Regions from separate parts of the Paraburkholderia sprentiae WSM5005 genome, predicted to be linked through region 4. Evidence: predicted binding sites of a transcription regulator. Region 4 holds the regulator's gene; each other region holds the start of a gene.
What was found. The regulator LexA, encoded in region 4, represses DNA repair genes until DNA is damaged. The targets are predictions, from matches to a motif close to ACTGTATNNNNATACAGT.

Region 1 (5,143 bases), 1.5 Mb from region 4:
GCGCCGGACGCGGCGCATGGCCATACCAGCGCGGATGAAACTGCTTCACCGCCTCGCCGTCGAAACGCAGCGCGTGGCAGCGTCCCAGCTGGAATGGCGGTTTGTCGTTGGAATGCTCGCCTGTGCCGCTAGACGATTCGTCTGCCGAACCCGCGTTCGCACCCGGCGTGCCGTGATCGGTGTTCCACACGTCGCCGGCGAACGCCTGGATCGCGGCGGTCGGCAGGATCGCGCACAGCTCGGTGAGATGCGTGCAACCGGCCGTGCCGGCCAGCAAACGGGCAGCATCGCGACGGAAGTTGTGGAACAGATTGAGCCCGATGAGGGCACGGTAGGCGGGATTGCTGGCCTGGCACAACCCTGGATAGGGTACCCAGTCGGACGACGCCTCGGCGTCGACGACGTTGAGCTTGCGATCGATGGTGATGCGAAGCCAGAGTTCATGGATCGGCTGACCATTGGGCCGGATGCCCGACGCAAGCGCCACATCGCGCGGCTTTTCGTCGGTTAGGCACGCTTCCACATCCCACAGGCCATCGGCTCGCTCGTAAGCTTCCGCTCTGATTGCGCGACGGTGGCGCAACTGACGGGACACTGGCGGGGAAAGCGACATGCGGGAGGAAAGGCCGGATTGGAAAACCTTCGGATTTTAGCATAACGGGTATTTGGGACAGCCCCGATTGCGCACGGCCTGGCGCCAGGTTACGGCGCGGCAATTGCCCGGCCGTCGAGGCTGGCGTGCTAGTCGCCATCCCCGATGTCGTCGATACCCTTCAGGATCTTGCCGATCGTCGCGCCGGAGAAGCCGCGCGACGCGAGAAAGCGCGCCTGCTTCGCGCGCTCGGCCGGCGTTTGCGGCAACTGGCCGAACTTCTTGCGCCAGACCGCCTGGGCGCGCGCGAGTTCGGTTTCGCGCAATTGCGCGCTCGCCTCTTCGACGAGCGCCGGATTGAGCGCGTGTTGCTTCAGTTCGCCCAGAATGCGGCTCGTGCCGAGCCGCGATGCGCGCCGATGGATCAGGCTTTCCGCGAAACGCGAGTCGGATAGCCAGTTTTCGGCTTGTAGCGCGTCGAGCACCGTGTCGAGCGAATCGGTTTCCTCTACGTAGGGCTTCAGCTTGTGGGCGAGCTCGGCGCGGCTATATTCGCGGCGCGACAGATAGCCAAGCGCGCGCGCTTTCAGCGAACGCAGCGGGCGTTGAGTTTTTCTGCTGTCGTCTTCGTCGGACTGGCCCGGCTTCGCTTCGCCGGGTTGGCGGCGCGAGCGGGTGTAGGTGACTTCGGAGCGGATGGAGGAATCGAGCCCGGAGGAATCCGGGCTCGACGGCGCTGCAGCGGGGGCCGGCCGCGTACGCTGCGCGTCGCGGCCCGCAGCGCGGTCGTGTGCGTCGAACGGTTCGAACGGATCGAATGGATCGCCGGAATCAGGCGATCCATCCGCCGCATCGCGCGGGCCGTCCGGATAGCGTCCGGAGTCGGACAACGGTCGGCCTTTGCGTATCACGTGATGCTTACTCTTCTTCGCCCGCGACTTCAGCGTCCGCGCCGGTCACGGCGTTCGCCATCGCGGTGACGCCCAGCGACTCGCGGATACGGTTTTCGATTTCCCGAGCGATGTCCGGATTTTCGCGCAGGAATTCACGCGCGTTGTCCTTGCCCTGACCGATCCGCTCGCCGCTGTAGCTGTACCATGCGCCGGCCTTGTCGACGATCTTCGCCTGCACGCCGAGGTCGATGATTTCGCCCTGACGCGAGATGCCCTCGCCGTACAGGATGTCGAAAATCGCTTCACGGAACGGCGGCGCCACCTTGTTCTTGACGACCTTCACGCGGGTTTCGTTGCCGATCACTTCGTCGTTCTTCTTGATCGAGCCGATGCGGCGAATGTCGAGACGCACCGACGCATAGAACTTCAGCGCGTTACCGCCCGTGGTGGTTTCCGGGTTGCCGAACATCACGCCGATCTTCATGCGGATCTGGTTGATGAAGATCACGAGGCAGTTCGTGCGCTTGATCGTGCCGGTCAGCTTGCGCAGCGCCTGCGACATCAGACGCGCCTGCAGACCCGGCAGCGAGTCGCCCATTTCGCCTTCGATTTCCGCCTTAGGTACCAGCGCCGCGACCGAGTCGATCACGATCATGTCGATCGAGCCCGAGCGCACCAGCGCGTCGGCGATTTCGAGCGCCTGTTCGCCGGTGTCCGGCTGCGAGACCAGCAGGTCGGAGACGTTCACGCCGAGCTTGCCCGCGTATTGAATGTCCAGCGCGTGTTCCGCGTCGATGAACGCCGCGGTGCCGCCGAGCTTCTGCATTTCGGCGACGACCTGCAGCGTCAGCGTGGTTTTACCGGACGATTCCGGACCATAGATTTCGACCACCCGGCCACGCGGCAAACCGCCGACGCCCAGTGCGATGTCGAGGCCGAGCGATCCGGTGGAGACCACCTGGATGTCTTCGACTGCCTCACCTGCGCCGAGCCGCATGACCGACCCTTTGCCGAACTGCTTTTCGATCTGCGCGAGCGCGGCAGCCAGTGCCTTGCTCTTTTCAGCAGTCAGTCCAGCCGAGCCTTTCTTGCTTTCTTCCATGAATCGTCCTTTGCTATGATGAACGGCGTCTGAGGCAGGTGTGCGCCCGTGGTTCCACTCAAATTGAATTGAGCGGAGTCTTCAGGACATCACACGGAACGCAGACACTGTATAAAAAAACAGTAGTTTTGGCAAGCGCGATTGTGATGCGAACGCGCATCTTTTACTGTCGCGTCGCCCCAACTACCCACAATAAATGTTCGGAGACCGCTGCGCGCCGGGGCAACCCCAACGGTGCCGGCAAAGCCAGGCTGGCGCATCATGCGAATTCTGATTGCCGAAGATGACAGCATACTCGCGGACGGTCTGGTTCGATCACTCCGCCAATCGGCCTATGCGGTCGATCACGTGAAAAGCGGCGTGGAAGCCGATACCGCGTTGTCAATGCAGACCTTCGATCTATTGATCCTCGATCTGGGCCTGCCGCGCATGTCCGGACTCGAGGTGCTGCGCCGCCTGCGCGCGCGCAATTCGAACCTGCCCGTGCTGATCCTGACCGCCGCCGATAGCGTCGACGAACGCGTCAAAGGCCTCGACCTCGGCGCCGACGATTACATGGCCAAGCCCTTCGCGCTGAACGAACTCGAGGCGCGCGTGCGCGCGCTGACACGGCGCGGCGCAGGCGGCGGCCCGACCGTCGTGCGGCATGGCTCGCTGTCGTTCGATCAGGTGGGCCGCATTGCCTATGTCAACGACCAGGTGATCGATCTGTCCGCGCGCGAGCTCGGTCTGCTCGAAGTGCTGCTGCAACGGATCGGCCGGCTGGTCTCGAAAGAGCAGCTCGTCGACCATCTGTGCGAATGGGGCGAAGAAGTCAGCAACAACGCCATCGAAGTCTACGTGCACCGGCTGCGCAAGAAGATCGAACCGAGCGGCGTGCGCATCATCACCGTGCGCGGACTCGGCTATTGCCTAGAAAAAGCGGCGCCGCCGGCGAATCCGAGCGGGCCCGTCGCCGCCGGCTCCGAGCCGCCAACGGAGCAAACCGCACCACCGCCCGCCGCGCCGTCGTCCGCCGCGATGCCGGCGAGCCACCACTACAAATAGAGGCCCGCCATGTCCGCACGCGCTGAGCGCGCCACGGCGCACGCTGCGGACCTCGACGAGGCGCGCGACGCGCGCTACGCCAATCCGTTCGCCCCGCCCGACGAAACCGAAGCCGCCGCCGAAGCGCGTCCGCGCTCGCTGTTCGGCGAGATTCTCGACTGGATGCTCGCGCCGCTGCTGCTGCTGTGGCCGATGAGCCTCGCGGTCACGTATCTGGTCGCGAAGTCGATCGCGAACGGGCCGTTCGACCGCGCGCTCGAAACCGACGCTTACGTGCTCGCGCGCCAGATCCATCCGGTCAACGGCGTCGCGGAGCTGTCGCTGCCTGAGTCGACGCGCGATTTCCTGCGCGCCGACAATGTCGACAGCGTGTTCTTTCAGGTGCTCGGCACGCGCGGCGAGCTGGTGGCCGGCGAGCGCGACATGCCGCTGCCGCACGAGGAGGATCGCCCGCCACCGGGCCTCGTCGAATTCCGCGACGACGTGCTGCGCGGCAACGACATCCGCGTCGCTTATACGACCGTCGAGTTTCCGCAGACGCCGGGCGCGCAGGCCGTGCTCGTGCAAGTCGCCGAAACGCTCGACAAGCGCAGCCAGCTCGCCAACGACATCATCAAGGGCGTGATCCTGCCGCAGTTCGTGATCCTGCCACTCGCGATCCTGCTCGTGTGGTTCGGGCTGTCGCGCGGGCTCGAGCCGCTGCATGCGCTGCAGGCGCATATCCGCGCGCGCCGGCCGGACGATCTGTCGCCGCTCGAGGCGCGCCGCGCGCCGCCGGAAATCGAGCCGCTCGTCACTTCGTTCAACGATCTGCTCACGCGCCTCGAACAGAACATGGAGTTGCAGAAGCGCTTCATCGCCGACGCCGCGCATCAGATGAAAACGCCGCTCGCCGGGCTGCGCACGCAGGCCGAGCTCGCGCTGCGGCAGGACGCGTCGGCCGAGGTGCATCGCTCGCTCGAACAGATCGCGACGAGTTCCGAGCACGCCGCGCGGCTCGTCACGCAGTTGCTCGCGCTGGCGCGCGCGGAAAACCGTCGGTCGGGACAGATCTTCACGCCGGTCGAACTCGGCGAACTCGCGCGCAGTGCGGTGCGCGAATGGGTGCAGGCCGCGCTCGCGAAGCAGATGGACATCGGCTACGAAGCGCCCGACGAGCCAGTCGAAGTCGCCGGCAATCCGGTCATGCTGCGCGAAATGCTGTCGAACCTGATCGACAATGCGATCCGCTACACGCCGGCGGGCGGCCGCATCACCGTGCGCGTGCGACACGACGCCCCCGCGCGGCGCGTGCATCTGGAAGTCGAGGATACCGGGCTCGGCATTCCGGCCAGCGAGCGTTCGCGCGTGGTCGAGCGGTTCTACCGGATTCTCGGCCGTGAGGGCGACGGCAGCGGCCTCGGTCTGGCGATCGTGCGCGAGATCGCGGCGATGCACGGCGGTGAACTCGCTATCGACGACAACGTCTACCACGCGTCGCCGCGGCTCGCCGGCACGCTCGTGCGTGTC
Region 2 (5,143 bases), 1.2 Mb from region 4:
TTCCTACAGTCGTCCAGACCGCCCCCCTCCACTTGCCTAAATCAGGCTTGCAACCGGGGAGAGCGACCGCAGCGCAGGAGCGTGGCCTGCGCTGTTGAACGGGCCATTGTGGATACGGCTGACTGACGACAACGCCATCATCGCGCGGTCAACCGCCAGAGCAGGCGGAGCGCACTCCTTTTGAGCGAGGTTGACAGCACTCTTCATAGCTCTGGAAAGGAAATGAACGAGCACATTCGTATTCTAGGAGCGCCATCGGCCCTTCCAGGGATTCATGTCCTTGATTCCCACGTGTTCGCCTACATTCACCGACCCTGCCAAATCAAGAATAGACAGGGTTTTGGCGCGCACGATGACGTCGCCGTCCGGCATCACGTGCCACGCGAGGCGGGTACCCGGTTCGGCGCGAAGCGCTGCTCTCACTTCTGCAGGGACAGTGGTCTGTCCTTTGGATGTCATCGTCGATTCGGGCACAGTTTTCTCCTTACGTTTTCGCAATTCCAAGGCGACATCGCAATTACGCCCAACACCGAGCGTCCCCAGTCAGCCAAGTCTGGAGCCGTCGCAGCCGAACCGGCCGGGCAGACACGCTTGAGTCTAGCGAGAACTGCCCAACAGTGTCGGACAAGAAAGAAAAAAGCCCTAAGACCTTGGCGCGCGGCTTGCGTTTAATCGGTCCGGAGGGCGGCCCCCATGAAAATCACCCAGTTCTTCCAATACGCGGAGCGCGAAGCTGACCTTGTCGAGGCTCCTCTGCCAGCGCGGCGCGGCATAACCGTCCGTCGCGGTATGGTTATTCCGGGACTCGTCGAACGCTCATCACGTTGGCCGATGGATAGTGAGAAGGAATCGCAGCGCGCGGGCAAACTTTTACAATCGCGCGAACGTGCCGACGCGGTGTCGCGGCGCGCGCTCACCCGACTTTCGCGCGACGATGACGCGCCCCGGCTGGGCGATTGAGATGAGTCGCTGGAGCGGTTCACGGGCCACGCGAGTCCCGGTACCACCGGCGGCACCGGGAGAAATGCCGCTTTTAATTGAGCCGCAACTCGCAACGCTGGTCGAGCGCCATCCGACGAATGGAGACTGGTCATACGAAATCAAGTTCGACGGCTATCGAATGCTGTCGCGAATCGAGAACGGTGACGTCAAATTCATCACGCGTAACGGGCATGATTGGACTTCACGGATGCCGCGCCTGCGCGAAGCTCTGGGGGCGCTTCCGGCTGACAGCGCTTGGTTGGACGGTGAAGCGGTTGTATTGGATGCAACCGGCAAGCCGGATTTCAACTCGTTGCAGAACGCCTTTGACCGTCGCAGTACGTCGGACATCATTCTTTTTTTCTTCGACGTTTTGTGGCTGAACGGTGTCGATGTCCGCGAGCGACCACTTCGCGAACGTCGCGCGCTGCTTCGCGAACTCCTGCACGAAGCCGAGGGGCCGCTACTCCGCTTCTCAGAGGACTTTGCGGAGGACCCAGGGTCGCTCGTCGCGTCTGCCTGCAAGATGCAACTGGAGGGCATTATCGGGAAACGCGCGGACGCGCCGTACCGTTCCGGCCGGTCTACAGACTGGATAAAGCTCAAGTGCAACTTGCGACAGGAGTTCGTCGTCGGCGGCTTTTCGCGCGTTAAAGGCGCGAAATCGGGCGTTCGCTCTCTCCTACTGGGCGTGTACGAAAACGACGGCTCGCTGCGGTATGCAGGTCATGTCGCACCGCATCTGTCAACCGGCCAAGCCACAAGGTTCGCCAAACGCGCGGCTGCAATTACGGCAGCGAAGCCGACCTTCTATAACGCCCCGCAGGCCGAGCGCGACCGCGAGTTCTACTGGCTGAAGCCGGACATCGTCGCCGAGGTCTCGTTTCTCGAATGGACTCCATCCGGTGAAGTGAGACATCCGGTATTCCATGCTCTACGAGACGACAAGCCAGCGCGTGCTGTCACAGAAGAAAAAGTCGTTAGTGACCCGGCAAATGGCATTGTTGGTTCGACGCGCGAAAGACCCGGTCCGCGTGGGACTGTACTTATCCGCGACGTCAAAATCTCGAATCCGCAACGAGTGATGGACGACGTCTCCAAGCAGACGAAGCTGAGCATCGTCCGTTACTACGACGCTATAGCGGAGTGGGCATTGCCATACCTTCATTGCCGGCCGCTGACGCTGGTGCGCGCGCCAGACGGCATCCATGGTGAGCTGTTCTTTCAGAAGCATAGTGAGCGGGCACGCATTCCTGGCGTCGAGGAGCTTCCCACCTCCGTCTACCCAAACCACGCACCACTTCTGGTTGCGAATACCGCAGAGGCGCTTGTCGGTCTCGCCCAGATGAGTGTTGTCGAAATTCACTCGTGGAACGGCGTTGCGCCCGACCTGGCACACCCTGACCGCGTCATATTCGACCTTGACCCGGACCCCGCACTTCCGTGGTCAGCGATGCTCGAGGCCGCAATGCTCGTTAAGGTCGTGCTTGACGAGATAGGCTTGCGGTCGTTCGTGAAAACGAGCGGTGGCAAGGGCTTTCACATCGTCGTTCCTTTGACCCGGCGGCAGGGTTGGGATGAAGTCAAAGCGTTCGCACGGGCGGTCGCGCAGCACATGACGCGGGTCGTGCCTCAACGGTTCTCCGCCGTCCTTGGTCCCAAGAATCGAGTTGGGAAGATTTTCATCGACTATCTGCGCAACGGCCGCAGCGCCAGCACCGTCGCCGCGTTTTCGGTGCGCGCCCGGCCCGGGTTGGCTGTGTCGATGCCGATATCCTGGGACGAACTGAACGATGTCAAAAGCGGCGACCAATGGACGATGGCAGCAGCCATTGCGCGCCAACGGTCGCTTCGAGAAGACCCGTGGAAAGGCTACTGGCGCACCCAGCAGGGAATTACCGTCGCGATGCGCCGTACCCTAGGAATGAAGCGCTAGTTGCGGGCTTCCGTCCCCTTCAATTCGCTGTGTTTGTGGGAATGCGTCGCCGCGTACTTCAGTTCATAGTGCGCGCCTTTCCCACTACGAGTGGGCGGGAAATGCTCGCCCTCAACGCAAGTCACTTCGAACGTCCCTTTGCCGTCGTCATGGACTACGGAGTAAATGCCGGAAACCTTCACTATCTCTCCTGGCTTATATGAGTTGTCGCCTGCCATCATCGCCTCCCTGGGTTCAGTATAAATAGCGGCTAGCAACTGCCGTACCGTGAATCAGACACGCTTCGAAATGTCGGACAACGCTCCGCAAGGTCGTTGGGCGTCTCCGGAATTCTCGGGTCGGGCTAGGTTTGCCGCCGGTGCGGTCAGCCAGGGGCGGTAGCGTTGAATTCGTGCACGATTGCATTCGGACGGTCGGTGCGGTACTGTATATTCATACAGTATTTCACAAACCATGAACAGCCCTCCCGAACCTCTACCGGAATCAATCCACCCCTCCCTGTGGCGGGCGTCGCAGCTGGCGCGCGGACGCCTGTCGACTGTGGATACGGGCTATCCGGCATTGTCTCGAGAGCTTCCCGGTGGAGGATGGCCGGTCGGAGCGCTCACTGAAGTCTTGCCCCAAGCGACGGGGTCGGGGGAGCTACGGGTGTTAGCGCCGGCACTGTCAGCACTCAAGAAGCCCATCGTCCTGGTGGCACCTCCATGTGAGCCGTCCGGCCAAGGTCTCGCGTATTCAGGTATTCCGGTGGCCCAGGTTCTGTTGTTACGGGCGAAGAGCATGAGCGACCAGTTGTGGGCAACGGAACAGACTTTGAAGGCTGGCATGTGCGGCGCGGTCTTGCTGTGCCAAACCCACGCTCGAACGGACGCACTTCGACGACTGCTTTTGGCCTCGCGCTCGAGCGCTTCGCTGTTTTTCGTCTTTCGCCCCCTTCAGGAAACCTGCGATGCATCCCCCGCAGAACTGCGAATCTCGCTCCGCACAGCCGAGCGAGGCGTGCGGGTGGACATAGTGAAACGCAAGGGCCCACGGTTTGAAGGCGAACTGACAGTTGAATTGAACCCGGAGCAACGCTGCTGAGTCCGCATGGAAGGCAGCGCCGCGCGGTCATGCCGACCAGGAACCGAATCGCTGCCGACGCCTTCGCCTGAGCCGCAATGCATCGACTGAACAATTCACTACAAGGAGCTTTTATCGTGAACGCAACCGATTGGGTTCGCGAGGCCGAGCGGGAAACACGACTCGTGGATGCTTTATACAAAGCACGACATTTGATTTCGATGCACAACGGCATGACCGTGCGGTGCGACGGTGAGGAGTGGTCGCTTGATTTCAAACCCGAGCTGCAATTCATAGACGCCACATTGAAGATGGTCGGAGTCGACATGAGACCCCGCAAACAGTAGTTAATAGTCGACGCGCCGAAGCTTGCTGACCGAAGGGACTACTCAAATCGCAATGCTCCAACGCTGCGCCTGCGCGAGCTGCAGTATTATCATTCTCCTCAACGGAGGTAGGCATGTGCTATTCGGCCCAGATAGTTGCGGATTACAGGAGGTTCGTACGCACCTTCGGTGCCACGATGGACATCCACGAGTTCGCACGTCTGTTCTTCGAACGCGCCGAGGGTATAAGCAAGGCCAAAGTTCCGAAAGCGATGGAACATGCTTTCGCGTATCCAGAGAATGAAGAGCAGGCTGAGATTTCAGCGCTTATCCGCAGATTCAATTCTGACCAAACAACGAAGCTGGAACAGGAACTGTTCAAGCAGCGCAAGCGTCTGGCCGATGCGGAAAGAGCCTTGCAGACCAAGGCTACCAAAGCGGCAACGGAACACCAGCGCATCGCGACTGACAAGATTGCGTGGACCAAAAGCAAGCTTGACGATTTGCAGCGAGCCGAACTGCAGCCGCGAGACTCCCGCATATTCCCCGCGAGCTATGCGCCCGTGATGGTTATGGAAAACGGAAAGCGCGTCGTGAAGCCAATGCGTTACCAGTGCCGCATCGCCGGCAAGCCTGCTTCTTACGATGTCAAATTTCCTGGGACTTATAACGCTCGCCGGGACAACCTCGAGGGCTTCTGGAGACCATGCTTCGGGCGCACCCATGGCGTCTTGCTCGTCGAAGTGTTTTACGAGAATGTGAGCAAGGCAAAGTTCGAGGGAACGTTGCTGGAGACACACGAACGCGATGAGAATGTTGTTCTCGAGTTCCGTCCAAG
Region 3 (5,143 bases), 1.1 Mb from region 4:
TGTTGCGGCTCGGCATTTCGCACGGCACGTTCCAGAAGCAGGAAGCGCAGCAGATCATGGAGTATCTGCGGCTCCTGAAGCCGGAGATTTTCGTCGAGGAGCCGTACGACGTGTTCTCGCGGCTCGCGGCATGGCTGCGCAATTTCTTCGTGCCGCCGTCTCCGGTCGCGCAGCAACAGCAGCGGCAGTCGCGCTGAGCGTGTATTGACGCGCACCCGCGCGTCAGCCGCAACGCGCCGCGCCCCGCTCAATCCCACATCTTTCTGAGCTTCGCCGCGATCTCGATCTTCGCCTGCGCGGCCGCGGCGAGCCCTGCCGCGCTCGGCGCGCTCGCCACCGGCACGCGCGGCCATGCGTAGGCATCGAACAGCGGCAGCATCGGCGTGGCGATGAAGCGGGTGCGCGACGCCCACACATGCCGGTCGCCCAGATGCGTCTGGTTGTGCACGTAAAAGCGCTGCGGCACGACGATATGCAGGTCTTCCTTCGCGCGCGTCATCGCCACGTAGAGCAGGCGCCGCTCCTCGTCGATTTCCTCGTCGCTGCCGGTGCCGAGATCGGACGGAATGCAGCCGTCGACGCCGTTCAGCACGAACACGTTGCGCCACTCCTGGCCCTTCGCCGAATGGATCGTCGACAGGATCAGGTAGTCCTCGTCGATCAGCGGCACGCCGGATTCGTCGCTGGTGGCATCGGGTGGGTCGAGCGTCAGCTCGGTCAGGAAACGCTCGCGCGACGCATACGTGCCCGCGATGCTTTCCATCTGCAGCAGGTCCGCGTGACGGATCGCGGCGTCGTCGTGATTGCGCTCGAGGTGCGGCTCGTACCAGCGCCGCACCATCTCGAACTCGGCGGGCCACGGGGTTTGCCGCCCATACACACTCGACATCAGCCGGACGAACGGATGCCAGTCTTCCCGCGCGCGCGCGGGCGCCGCAAAAGCGGCCAGTACGCCGCCCGCGGTCGCGACTGGATCGCCGCCGCCCGCGCGCGCGACGATGTCGTCGAGCAGCTTCGCCGCGGTGGCCGGGCCGACGCCCGGCAGCAGCTGGACGACCCGAAAGCCGGCGACGCGGTCGCGCGGATTCTCGGCCCAGCGCAGCACCGCGAGCACGTCCTTCACATGGATCGAGTCGAGAAATTTCAGCCCGCCGAACTTGACGAACGGGATGTTGCGGCGCGTGAGTTCGATCTCTAGCGCGGCGCTGTGATGCGCGGCTCGAAACAGCACCGCCTGCGACTTCAGCTTCACGCCCTGCTCGCGCGCTTCGAGCACCTGCTCGACGACGTAGCGGGCTTGCGCGGCATCGTCGGCGACCGTGACGAGGCGCGGGCGCTGCGCCGACGCCTTGTCGGTCCACAGATTCTTCGTGTAGCGCTCGCTCGCGAGTTCGATCACCGCGTTCGACGCGGCCAGAATCGGCTCGGTCGAGCGATAGTTGCGCTCGAGCGTGACCTGTCTCGCCGGCGGCTCGAACTGCGCGGGGAAGTCGAGGATATTGCGCACGGTCGCGCCGCGAAACGAATAGATGGATTGCGCGTCGTCGCCCACCACGGTCAGGCCGCGGCCGTCCGGCTTCAGCGCGAACAGGATAGACGCCTGCAGGCGGTTGGTGTCCTGATATTCGTCGACCAGCACGTGATCGAAGCGCGCCGACAGATCGGCCGCGATAGCGGGCTCCGCGGCCATGTGCGACCAGTAGAGCAGCAGATCGTCGTAATCGAGCACGCTCTGTTTCTGTTTCGCGTCGACGTAGGCGGCGAACAGCCGGCGCAGATCCTCCTCCCATTCGCGACACCACGGAAACGCGCGCTCCAGCACCTGGCCGAGCGATGCGCCGGTGTTGACGACGCGCGAGTAGATCGCAAAGCAGGTGCCCTTCGCCGGAAAGCGCCGCTCCTTCGCGGACAGCCCGAGCTCGTGGCGCACGAGGTTCATCAGATCGGCGGAGTCTTCGCGGTCGTTGATCGTGAACGCGGGCGCGAGACCGATCAGATCCGCGTATTCGCGCAATAGCCGCGCGCCGACGCTATGAAACGTGCCCGCCCACGTCAGCCCTTGCGCGAGCGCGGCGCGGGCCCCGACGGTGGTGGCGCCCGCGATCACGAGTAGCGCGCCGGGCGGCGCGTCCGGCGTGTCGGTCCCGTATTCGACGGCTTCGCGTTGGGCGGCGTTGAGCTTCGCGAGCCAGGCGGCGGTATCGAACGACGGAGCGAATTCGGCGACGGTGGACACGGGTCGGTTTTGCGGGTTGGAGGGATTTCAGGATGCGACGCACACTGTATATCCATACAACCCCATGCGACAAGCGCCCTTTTTTGAGCGCCTACGTGTATGAGTGAAAGGTTGACCGGCGGATGCCCGCCTGCCGGTCGACGCCGCGCGCTACTGCTTCTTCGCGTCCTTCACGTTGGCCTCAGCGCTGGCCTTGTCGGCGTCGGCCTGCGCGTCGGTTTTGGTCTTGTCCGCCTTCGCCTGGGCGACTGCGGCTTTCTTGTCGGCCTTCGCCTGTTCCTTCGCGGCCTTCTTGTCCGCATGCGTGGTGGGCGCCGCGGCCGGCGTGGCCGTCTGCGCGAACCCGGCCGACGACAGGCAACCTACGATCAGCGCGGCGTAAATCCGGTTTCGGGTCGAATGGTTGATGTTCATCTGCGATCTCCCTGACGTAAAACTGGTTAAGCGAAACTCACCCGCGGCGCGCGAGCCTCGCCACTCACGCGCCGCCGCATCGAGCCCGGTTTAATGCTTGACGTCCGCGCCATCGGCCTGCGCGGCAGCCTGCCCTTGCATGTTCATCTTCATTTCGTCATTGGCGGTCTGTCTGTCCGCCTTCTGGTTCAGCTTCGCGCCGCGCACCTGCTCCTTGTACTGGTCCTTTGCGGCCTTCTGCTGCGCCTTCAATTCCGCTTTCGAGGATTTTTTCGCCGCACGATACTCGGCGTTGGCCTTCGCGTCGGCGTCGCGCCTCTGCACGAGCGGGTCGGTCGAGCCCGAAGCCGTCAAACGGGCCGGCGGCGGAGCTTCGACGCCTTGCGCGGCAGGCGCGCCCGGGACTTGCTGCATGCCTTGCGCAGCGGGCGGCGCCTGCAAGCGCTGTGCGCCAGCTGCGGACGGCGGCGCCATCTCGGCGGTGCCTTGGGTCTGGATCTGCGCCTGAGCGCCAGGGCCTGCTGCCGGCTGCGCGGTCTGCGCGACGGCGGCCGTCGCGGTAAAAGCAGTGAGGGCGGTACCGATCAGGAGCGAACGAATCTGGGTCATGGCTATCCTCTCTAGCATTGTCGGGACAGGAGCGCACTCTCTGGCGTTGCGACGAAGGCCTGTGCCGCGCGCCCCGCCGGTGTGTGCGTCGCTGGATTCAGCGGGCTTCGCTGTTGAAGCCCACTTTATGAGCGAAATCCTTTCGATGCGACCAGCGTTACGGAAGGTTTCACTTTCCGACAACCGAATAACATCTGCTTTCATTTGCTTGCGGGCTCGTTGGGATCACTCCGGCCCAAGCGGGGCGGCCCCGCGGCGCCGCACCGCGTGCACTTGCCTTATGATGCGAACCCCTAGCCCGACCCTGTGCCCCAAGGTGCAAACGCCATGCCGAATCTGAACTTCACACTCACCGGCGAATACGTCGAACTACACAATCTGCTGAAAATCACCGGCCTCGCGGACAGCGGCGGCTCCGCGAAGATGATGGTTGCGGACGGCGCCGTGATGGTCGACGGCCGGGTCGAGACGCGTAAGACCTGCAAGATCCGCGCGGGCCAGGTCGTGCTGCTCGGCGATACGCGGATCGCGGTCCACGAAGCCTGACGGCAGTCCGGAAATTCGCAGCACGCCGCGCACCAGCATTGTGCGTCGTCCATCGACATCGGCCGGGCGAGGCAATAAGCTGTCGGTTTCGACAGGTAAACGACGGACCGCGCCACGGGCGCGAAGTCGGCTGACCGGCTCGCCGCCGCGCCGCGGATTTTCCGGCCCGCGCACCGCCCTGTGGCACACGCAGCGCGATGCAGCGCCCCCGCTTGCTCCCGCCCCTTCGCTGTCGCCACCCCTGTTGCCACCTTTCGCCGCCAGGCATCCGATGACGCAACCCAGCTTCGCCCGAACGGCCAGCCGGCCGCCCACCCTATCCCGCCACGCGGTCGACACCGCGCGGCTCGCCGCGCCGCTCGCGATCGCGCAACTTTCGCAGATGGCGATGAGCGTCACCGACACGATCCTGCTCGGCTCGCTCGGCCCCGATGCGCTCGCCGCCGGCGGCCTCGGCGCGAACCTCTTTTTCGTCGTCGTCACGCTATTGCAGGGCGTGCTGACCTCGGTCAGTGTCAGCGTCGCCCACGCGCGCGGCGCGCAGGACGACAGCCGCGTGCCGCATATCTACTGGACCGGTTTCGTGCTGTCGGTGCTGCTGTCGGTGCCGGCGTTCATCCTGCTGTCGTTCGCATCGCACATTCTGGGTGCGTTCGGCGAGCCGGGTCTGCTCGCGCACAACGTCGGCCAATACGCGGCGGTACTGCGTTGGGGCGCACCCGCGAGCCTGATCGGCGTCGGCCTGATGCGCTCGTTCCTGCCGGCGATCGGCGCGGCGCGGCGCCTGTTGTGGGTGTCGATCGTCAGCGTCGGGGTGAACGGCTTCCTGAACTACGGCTTGATTCACGGCGCGTACGGGCTGCCGCGGCTCGGCTTTCTCGGCTCGGCGGCCGCGACCACGATCACCGTGTGGCTGACCGCGCTCGTGCTGATGGCGCTGCTGCATCTGCGGCCGCGCTTCCGGCATTTCGTCGTCGCGACGCGGCCGAAATTGCCGTTGATGGGCGAATTGTTCGGCATCGGCTGGCCGGTCGCGATCACCTACGGCGTCGAGTCGACGCTGTTCCTTGCCACTGGCCTGATGGTCGGCCTGCTCGGCGAATCGCAACTAGCCGCGCATCAGATCGCGCTGAACGTCGCATCGGTCGCCTTCATGGTTCCGCTGTCGATCGGCCAGGCGGCCAACGTGCGGGTCGGCTACTGGGCCGGCGCCGGTCAGCCGCTCGCCGCGCGCCACGCGGGCTTCGTGGCGCTCGCGCTCGGTGTCGGCTTCATGTCGATGTCGGGGCTCGTGCTGATCACCGCGCCGCGCTGGATCGTCGGCCTGTATCTGCATCT
Region 4 (5,143 bases):
CCAGCGCACGACGGGCGGTTCGCTGACCGGATCGGGGCGACGCGCGGCGCTCGCCGGGTTCGCCGGAACGCGGCTCATTGCACACCCCCACCGATTGCGACGACGTTCGTGACCACCGGCGCGGCCCGCGCGTTGCCGCGGCTCGTGCGCCGCTGCAGATACCACTGCAGCGTGTTGATGAACAGCAGCATCAGGAACGACACGACCAGCATCACGACCGCGAGTGCCGTGGCGCCCGCATAGTCGTATTGCTCGAGCTTCGTGATGATCAGCAGCGACGTGATCTCCGACTTCATCGGCACGTTGCCGGCGATGAAGATCACCGAGCCGTATTCGCCGAGCGCGCGCGCGAAGGCGAGCGCGAAGCCGGTCAGGAGCGCCGGAAACACGGCCGGCAGCACGACGCGGCGAAACGTGAGCCAGCGCGACGCGCCGAGGCATGCGGCCGCCTCCTCCTGCTCGCGCTCGAACTCCTCGAGTACCGGCTGCACCGTACGCACGACGAACGGCAGGCCGATGAACGTCAGCGCGAGCAGCACGCCCGCCGGCGTGAACGCGATCTTGATACCGAGCGGCGCGAGGAACTGGCCGATCCAGCCGTTGCCCGCATACACGGCCGCGAGCGCTATGCCCGCGACCGAGGTGGGCAGCGCGAACGGCAGATCGACGACCGCATCGACGATGCGCTTGAACGGAAACGTATAGCGCACCAACACCCACGCGACGAGAAAGCCGAACACCGCGTTGATCAGCGCGCCGCCGAGCGCCGAGAAAAACGTCAGCCGATACGACGCGAGCACGCGTGGCGACGTGACCGCGCGCACGAACTGATCCCAGTCGAGCGTCGCGGTCTTCAGAAAGGTCGCCGCCAATGGAATCAGCACCACGAGGCTCAGATAAGCCACCGTGATGCCGAGTGTCAGGCCAAAACCGGGCAATGCGCTCGGCTTGCGGAAGGTCAACGTGGTCATGCTGGATACTCATTCATGGTTGATGCTCGCGCGGTCATTCGTTCGCCGAAGGCGCGCCGCTTGAGCGCGCCCTGTTGCCGCTGCCTATGATTCAGGCGGCGGTCGTTACTGCGGCTGATAAATCGAATCGAACACGCCGCCGTCCGCGAAATGGGTCTTCTGCGCACTGGCCCAGCCGCCGAACGAATCGTCGATGGTGTACAGCTTCAGCTTCGGAAACTTCGCGGTCAGATCGGCCGGTACCTTGTTCGAACGCGGCCGATAGAAATTGCGTGCGGCGATCTCCTGGCCCTGCTCGCTATACAGGAAGTTCAGGTACGCCTCGGCGAGCTTGCGCGTACCGTGCCTGTCGACGACCTTGTCGACCACCGCGACCGGCGGCTCGGCGAGGATACTCACCGACGGCACGACGATTTCGAACTTGTCCGGACCAAACTCCTTCAGCGACAGGAATGCCTCGTTTTCCCACGCGATCAGCACGTCGCCGATACCGCGCTGCACGAAGCTCGTGGTCGCGCCGCGCGCGCCGGAATCGAGCACCCCGGCGTTCTTGTACAGCTTGCCGACGAACTCCCTGGCCGTCTGCACGTTGCCGCCCGGCTGATGCTCGGCGTACGCCCATGCGGCCAGATAGTTCCAGCGCGCGCCGCCCGAGGTCTTCGGATTCGGCGTCACGATCGACACGCCCGGCTTCACCAGGTCGTCCCAATCCTTGATGTGCTTCGGGTTGCCCTTGCGCACGAGAAACACGATCGTCGAGGTGTACGGCGACGCGTTGTCCGGCAGACGCTTCTGCCAGTTCCTGTCGACGAGCCCCTTGTTCGCGAGCGCGTTGATGTCATAAGCGAGCGCGAGCGTGACGACGTCGGCCTGCAACCCATCGAGAACCGAGCGAGCCTGCGCGCCCGAGCCGCCGTGCGACTGCTTGAAGGTGACGGTTTCGCCGGTCCTCGCCTGCCATTGCTTGCCGAACGCCTGATTGATGTCCTGATACAGCTCCCGCGTCGGATCGTAGGACACGTTCAGCAGCGTGGTGTCGGCGTGCGCAACGCCGCTCGCGCCCAACATGCCCAGCGCGCCCGCCGCGGCGACGGCGAGAGCCGCGATCCGTTTTTTGGTTCGAGCCGCAAGCCCCGTGTGCCGATAGTTCATCTCAATTTTTCTCCGCGTGATGGTCCGCTGATGAGCGTCCGATGTTGTTCTGCGTCGCGGTCACGTGCACATGAGCGCTAACCCCGAGGCAGTCTATCGAAGGGCTTTCATCATTAAAAATAATGTTTCTTCATTTTTTAATGCTTAAAAGTGGTAACGGCAGATGCGACGGCTGCTGACGCGCCAAAAACGACGCGCTGTCGCCGATAAGCGACGCCGCAGCGCGCCTCTTCCATCGAACCTAAAGTAAAGCTTGAAATGCGCCGAATACTGTATAAAAATACAGTCACCTGTTCATACATACAGTGGCCATGACAAAACTCACCGCACGACAGCAGCAGGTTTTCGATCTGATCCGCCGCGCGATCGAACGCACCGGCTTTCCGCCCACTCGCGCGGAAATCGCCGCCGAACTCGGTTTCAGTTCGGCCAATTCCGCGGAAGAGCATCTGCGCGCGCTGGCGCGCAAGGGCGTGATCGAACTCGCAGCCGGCGCGTCGCGCGGCATCCGTCTGCTGTCCGGGCAAGAGGACGCCCCACATCAGTTCACGCTCCCGCATGCGGGCCTGATGCAGTTGTCACTGCCGCTGATCGGTCGGGTCGCGGCGGGTAGTCCGATCCTCGCGCAGGAACATATCGCGCAGCACTACGCGTGCGACCCGGCGCTCTTCTCGAGCAAGCCCGACTACCTGCTCAAAGTGCGCGGCCTGTCGATGCGCGACGCCGGCATTCTCGACGGCGACCTGCTCGCGGTGCAAAAGCGCAGCGAAGCGAAGGACGGCCAGATCATCATTGCGCGGCTTGGCGACGACGTGACGGTCAAGCGTCTGAAGCGCCGGCCGAACGGCATCGAGCTGATCGCCGAAAACCCCGATTACGACAACATCTTCGTGGCAACCGGCAGCGCCGATTTTGCGCTGGAAGGGATTGCGGTCGGGCTCATCCGCCCCGGCGAATTCTGATCTTTCACTGTCGCCGGAACGCTTGCGCCGGTTTGTCCAACTCAAGCCGCATTTACGCCGTATCGCCTGGAGAGACTCATGGAACGCCTTGCCCGCCTGCTGCCTTTTCGCCAGTTCGGCCGTTTGCGCCATCTGCGCAAGCTCACGCCCTGCGCGCTGATCGAGGCGCCCGCAACGCGCACGCCGTCGCTGTTCGACGTGCCTGCCGCAGCTTCCGCTCTGCCGTCGTCGTTGCCGGCGTTCGCTCGCGTGTCGCTGAATTCAGCGCTGAACATCGCCGAGCCTGCGCGTCGCGCACCGGTGCGGGTCTACCATGGACCGTCGCGACTGATCATGGTCGGCACGGTCGACGCCGTATGCCGTATGATCGATCGTTGCATAGCCGACGAAGCCAACGTGCACGGCGCGGTGTTCGAAGCCTGAGCGAATCCTGAGCACGCATGCAATACGCACTTCGGATGTTCAGCGTTTCGCGTGGGATGGGATCGTTTCGACCTCGCCGTGGTCGACGTTAGATCATCACTGACGTGGAGTCCCATTCGATGCGAATTCCGAAACGTATACAAGGCAGCGCCACCCGGCCGCTGCTGATCACGCTGATCGTGGTGATCGTGGTTGCCGCGCTGGGGTTTATTTATGCGTCACCGTATATCGCGGTGAACAATCTCAAACGCGCAGCAGACGCGCGAGACGCGCAAACCGTCAATCAGTACGTGGACTTTCCCGCGCTGCGCGATAGCCTGAAACAACAGGTCGGCGCCATGCTGACACGACGGCTCGAAGCGGACGCCGGCAACAAGATGGCCACGATCGGCGCGGTGATCGGCGTGACGTTGATCGGCCCGCTCGTCGATGCCTATGCGACACCCGACGGCGTCGCGGCGCTGCTGAACGGCATGCCCCCACGCGGTATGCCGGGTGAACAACCGTCCGCGCCACCAGCGGCGGGCGGCGAAGCGCCGGCCGCACCAGCCGCGGGCGACACCGCCAATCAGGCAAGCTCGCCGCCACCCGGGCGTCAAAGCACGGCCGGCTATCGCAGTCTCAACGAATTCGTCGTCACGTACCGACGTGGCGAAGGCAATGCGAACTATTCGGCAATCTTCCGTCGCGAAGGTCTCGTCACGTGGAAGCTCGCCGCGATCAATCTGAACGAGTGAGATCGAAGCCTGGCCGGAAGGAATGCGTGGCTGGCCATCCGAGGCCAGCCACATGACAGCTTTGTTCACATCTTGGCTACATGAGAGGGCACACCGCTTCGCGCCCTCGGCTAGCGTGTTACGCCGCAGCCGCCTGCTGCTGCTCCTGCACGGACGAGCACGCCACCAGAATGCTGCACGACACCCTGTCGAGCAGCGGCGTGTTGCCCGCTCCCATCCACCAACGCGACAAACCGGTGCGGCAGCGATGGCCGACCACCACGAGATCGACCTGCAACTCGTTGGCAAGATTGGCGATCTCGTCGATCGGATGACCGAACGCGAAATGCCCTTGCGCGCTCACGCCGCGCTCGGTCAGCCAGTTCACGCCTTCCTGCAGAATCTCCCGGGCCGTTTTTTCGAAACTGCCGCACGCTACGTCCGTCAACAAGCCCGCGCTTTGCGCAATGCTCGAACGCATGTCGACGACCGATAACAGATGCGTTTCCGCCTTCAGGTCCAACGCCAGATCGGCACCGCAACGCAGGGCTTTGCGGCCTTCGCGCGAGCCGTCATAGCACAACAGGATTTTCCGGTAGCTCGCCATCAGTTTTCTCCATTCGCGCGGAAGGCGCGGTCTGAATCAATCATGGTGCGCCGCAATTCGGCTTGCAAGGGATGGAAAACGCTAAGTGCATAGTCGGTGCACGCAGGTCCCGTCCGCACAAGCGTCGGGCGATCCGAAGCGGCGTTTACGCGCGGATGCCGCAATGCAAAACGGTACACCACCACGCAACGCGCGCATTACGCGTTCCCGGAGGCTCGCTCGCATCGGCGATGCCCATACCCTAGAATAAACGGCTTCGCGTGCGCAGTCGGTGCATCGCAGGTATGTTGTGTGTCTCGCGCGTACGCTGCG

Region 1: the regulator LexA is predicted to act here: its motif matches at 2,694-2,711, upstream of recA (recombinase RecA).
Region 2: the regulator LexA is predicted to act here: its motif matches at 3,341-3,358, upstream of imuA (translesion DNA synthesis-associated protein ImuA).
Region 3: the regulator LexA is predicted to act here: its motif matches at 2,280-2,297, upstream of BJG93_RS11370 (ATP-dependent helicase).

The regions. Positions count from the first base shown of each region.
Region 1 is NZ_CP017561.2:2,964,071-2,969,213, forward strand. It holds gene BJG93_RS13440 (DUF2889 domain-containing protein) at 1-613, opposite strand, end outside; gene recX (recombination regulator RecX) at 742-1,503, opposite strand; gene recA (recombinase RecA) at 1,511-2,587, opposite strand; gene BJG93_RS13455 (response regulator transcription factor) at 2,849-3,634, shown strand; gene BJG93_RS13460 (sensor histidine kinase) at 3,644-5,143, shown strand, end outside.
Region 2 is NZ_CP017561.2:2,653,579-2,658,721, forward strand. It holds gene BJG93_RS12090 (AbrB/MazE/SpoVT family DNA-binding domain-containing protein) at 244-474, opposite strand; gene BJG93_RS12095 (hypothetical protein) at 694-960, shown strand; gene ligD (DNA ligase D) at 962-2,917, shown strand; gene BJG93_RS12105 (hypothetical protein) at 2,914-3,135, opposite strand; gene imuA (translesion DNA synthesis-associated protein ImuA) at 3,371-4,000, shown strand; gene BJG93_RS12115 (hypothetical protein) at 4,117-4,326, shown strand; gene BJG93_RS12120 (SOS response-associated peptidase family protein) at 4,440-5,143, shown strand, end outside.
Region 3 is NZ_CP017561.2:2,491,108-2,496,250, forward strand. It holds gene BJG93_RS11365 (DUF4088 family protein) at 1-197, shown strand, start outside; gene BJG93_RS11370 (ATP-dependent helicase) at 248-2,236, opposite strand; gene BJG93_RS11375 (hypothetical protein) at 2,387-2,650, opposite strand; gene BJG93_RS11380 (hypothetical protein) at 2,741-3,259, opposite strand; gene BJG93_RS11385 (RNA-binding S4 domain-containing protein) at 3,587-3,805, shown strand; gene BJG93_RS11390 (MATE family efflux transporter) at 4,077-5,143, shown strand, end outside.
Region 4 is NZ_CP017561.2:1,438,914-1,444,056, reverse strand. It holds gene cysW (sulfate ABC transporter permease subunit CysW) at 1-78, opposite strand, end outside; gene cysT (sulfate ABC transporter permease subunit CysT) at 75-971, opposite strand; gene BJG93_RS06630 (sulfate ABC transporter substrate-binding protein) at 1,077-2,123, opposite strand; gene lexA (transcriptional repressor LexA) at 2,435-3,085, shown strand; gene BJG93_RS06620 (hypothetical protein) at 3,164-3,508, shown strand; gene BJG93_RS06615 (DUF2939 domain-containing protein) at 3,628-4,245, shown strand; gene BJG93_RS06610 (universal stress protein) at 4,364-4,831, opposite strand.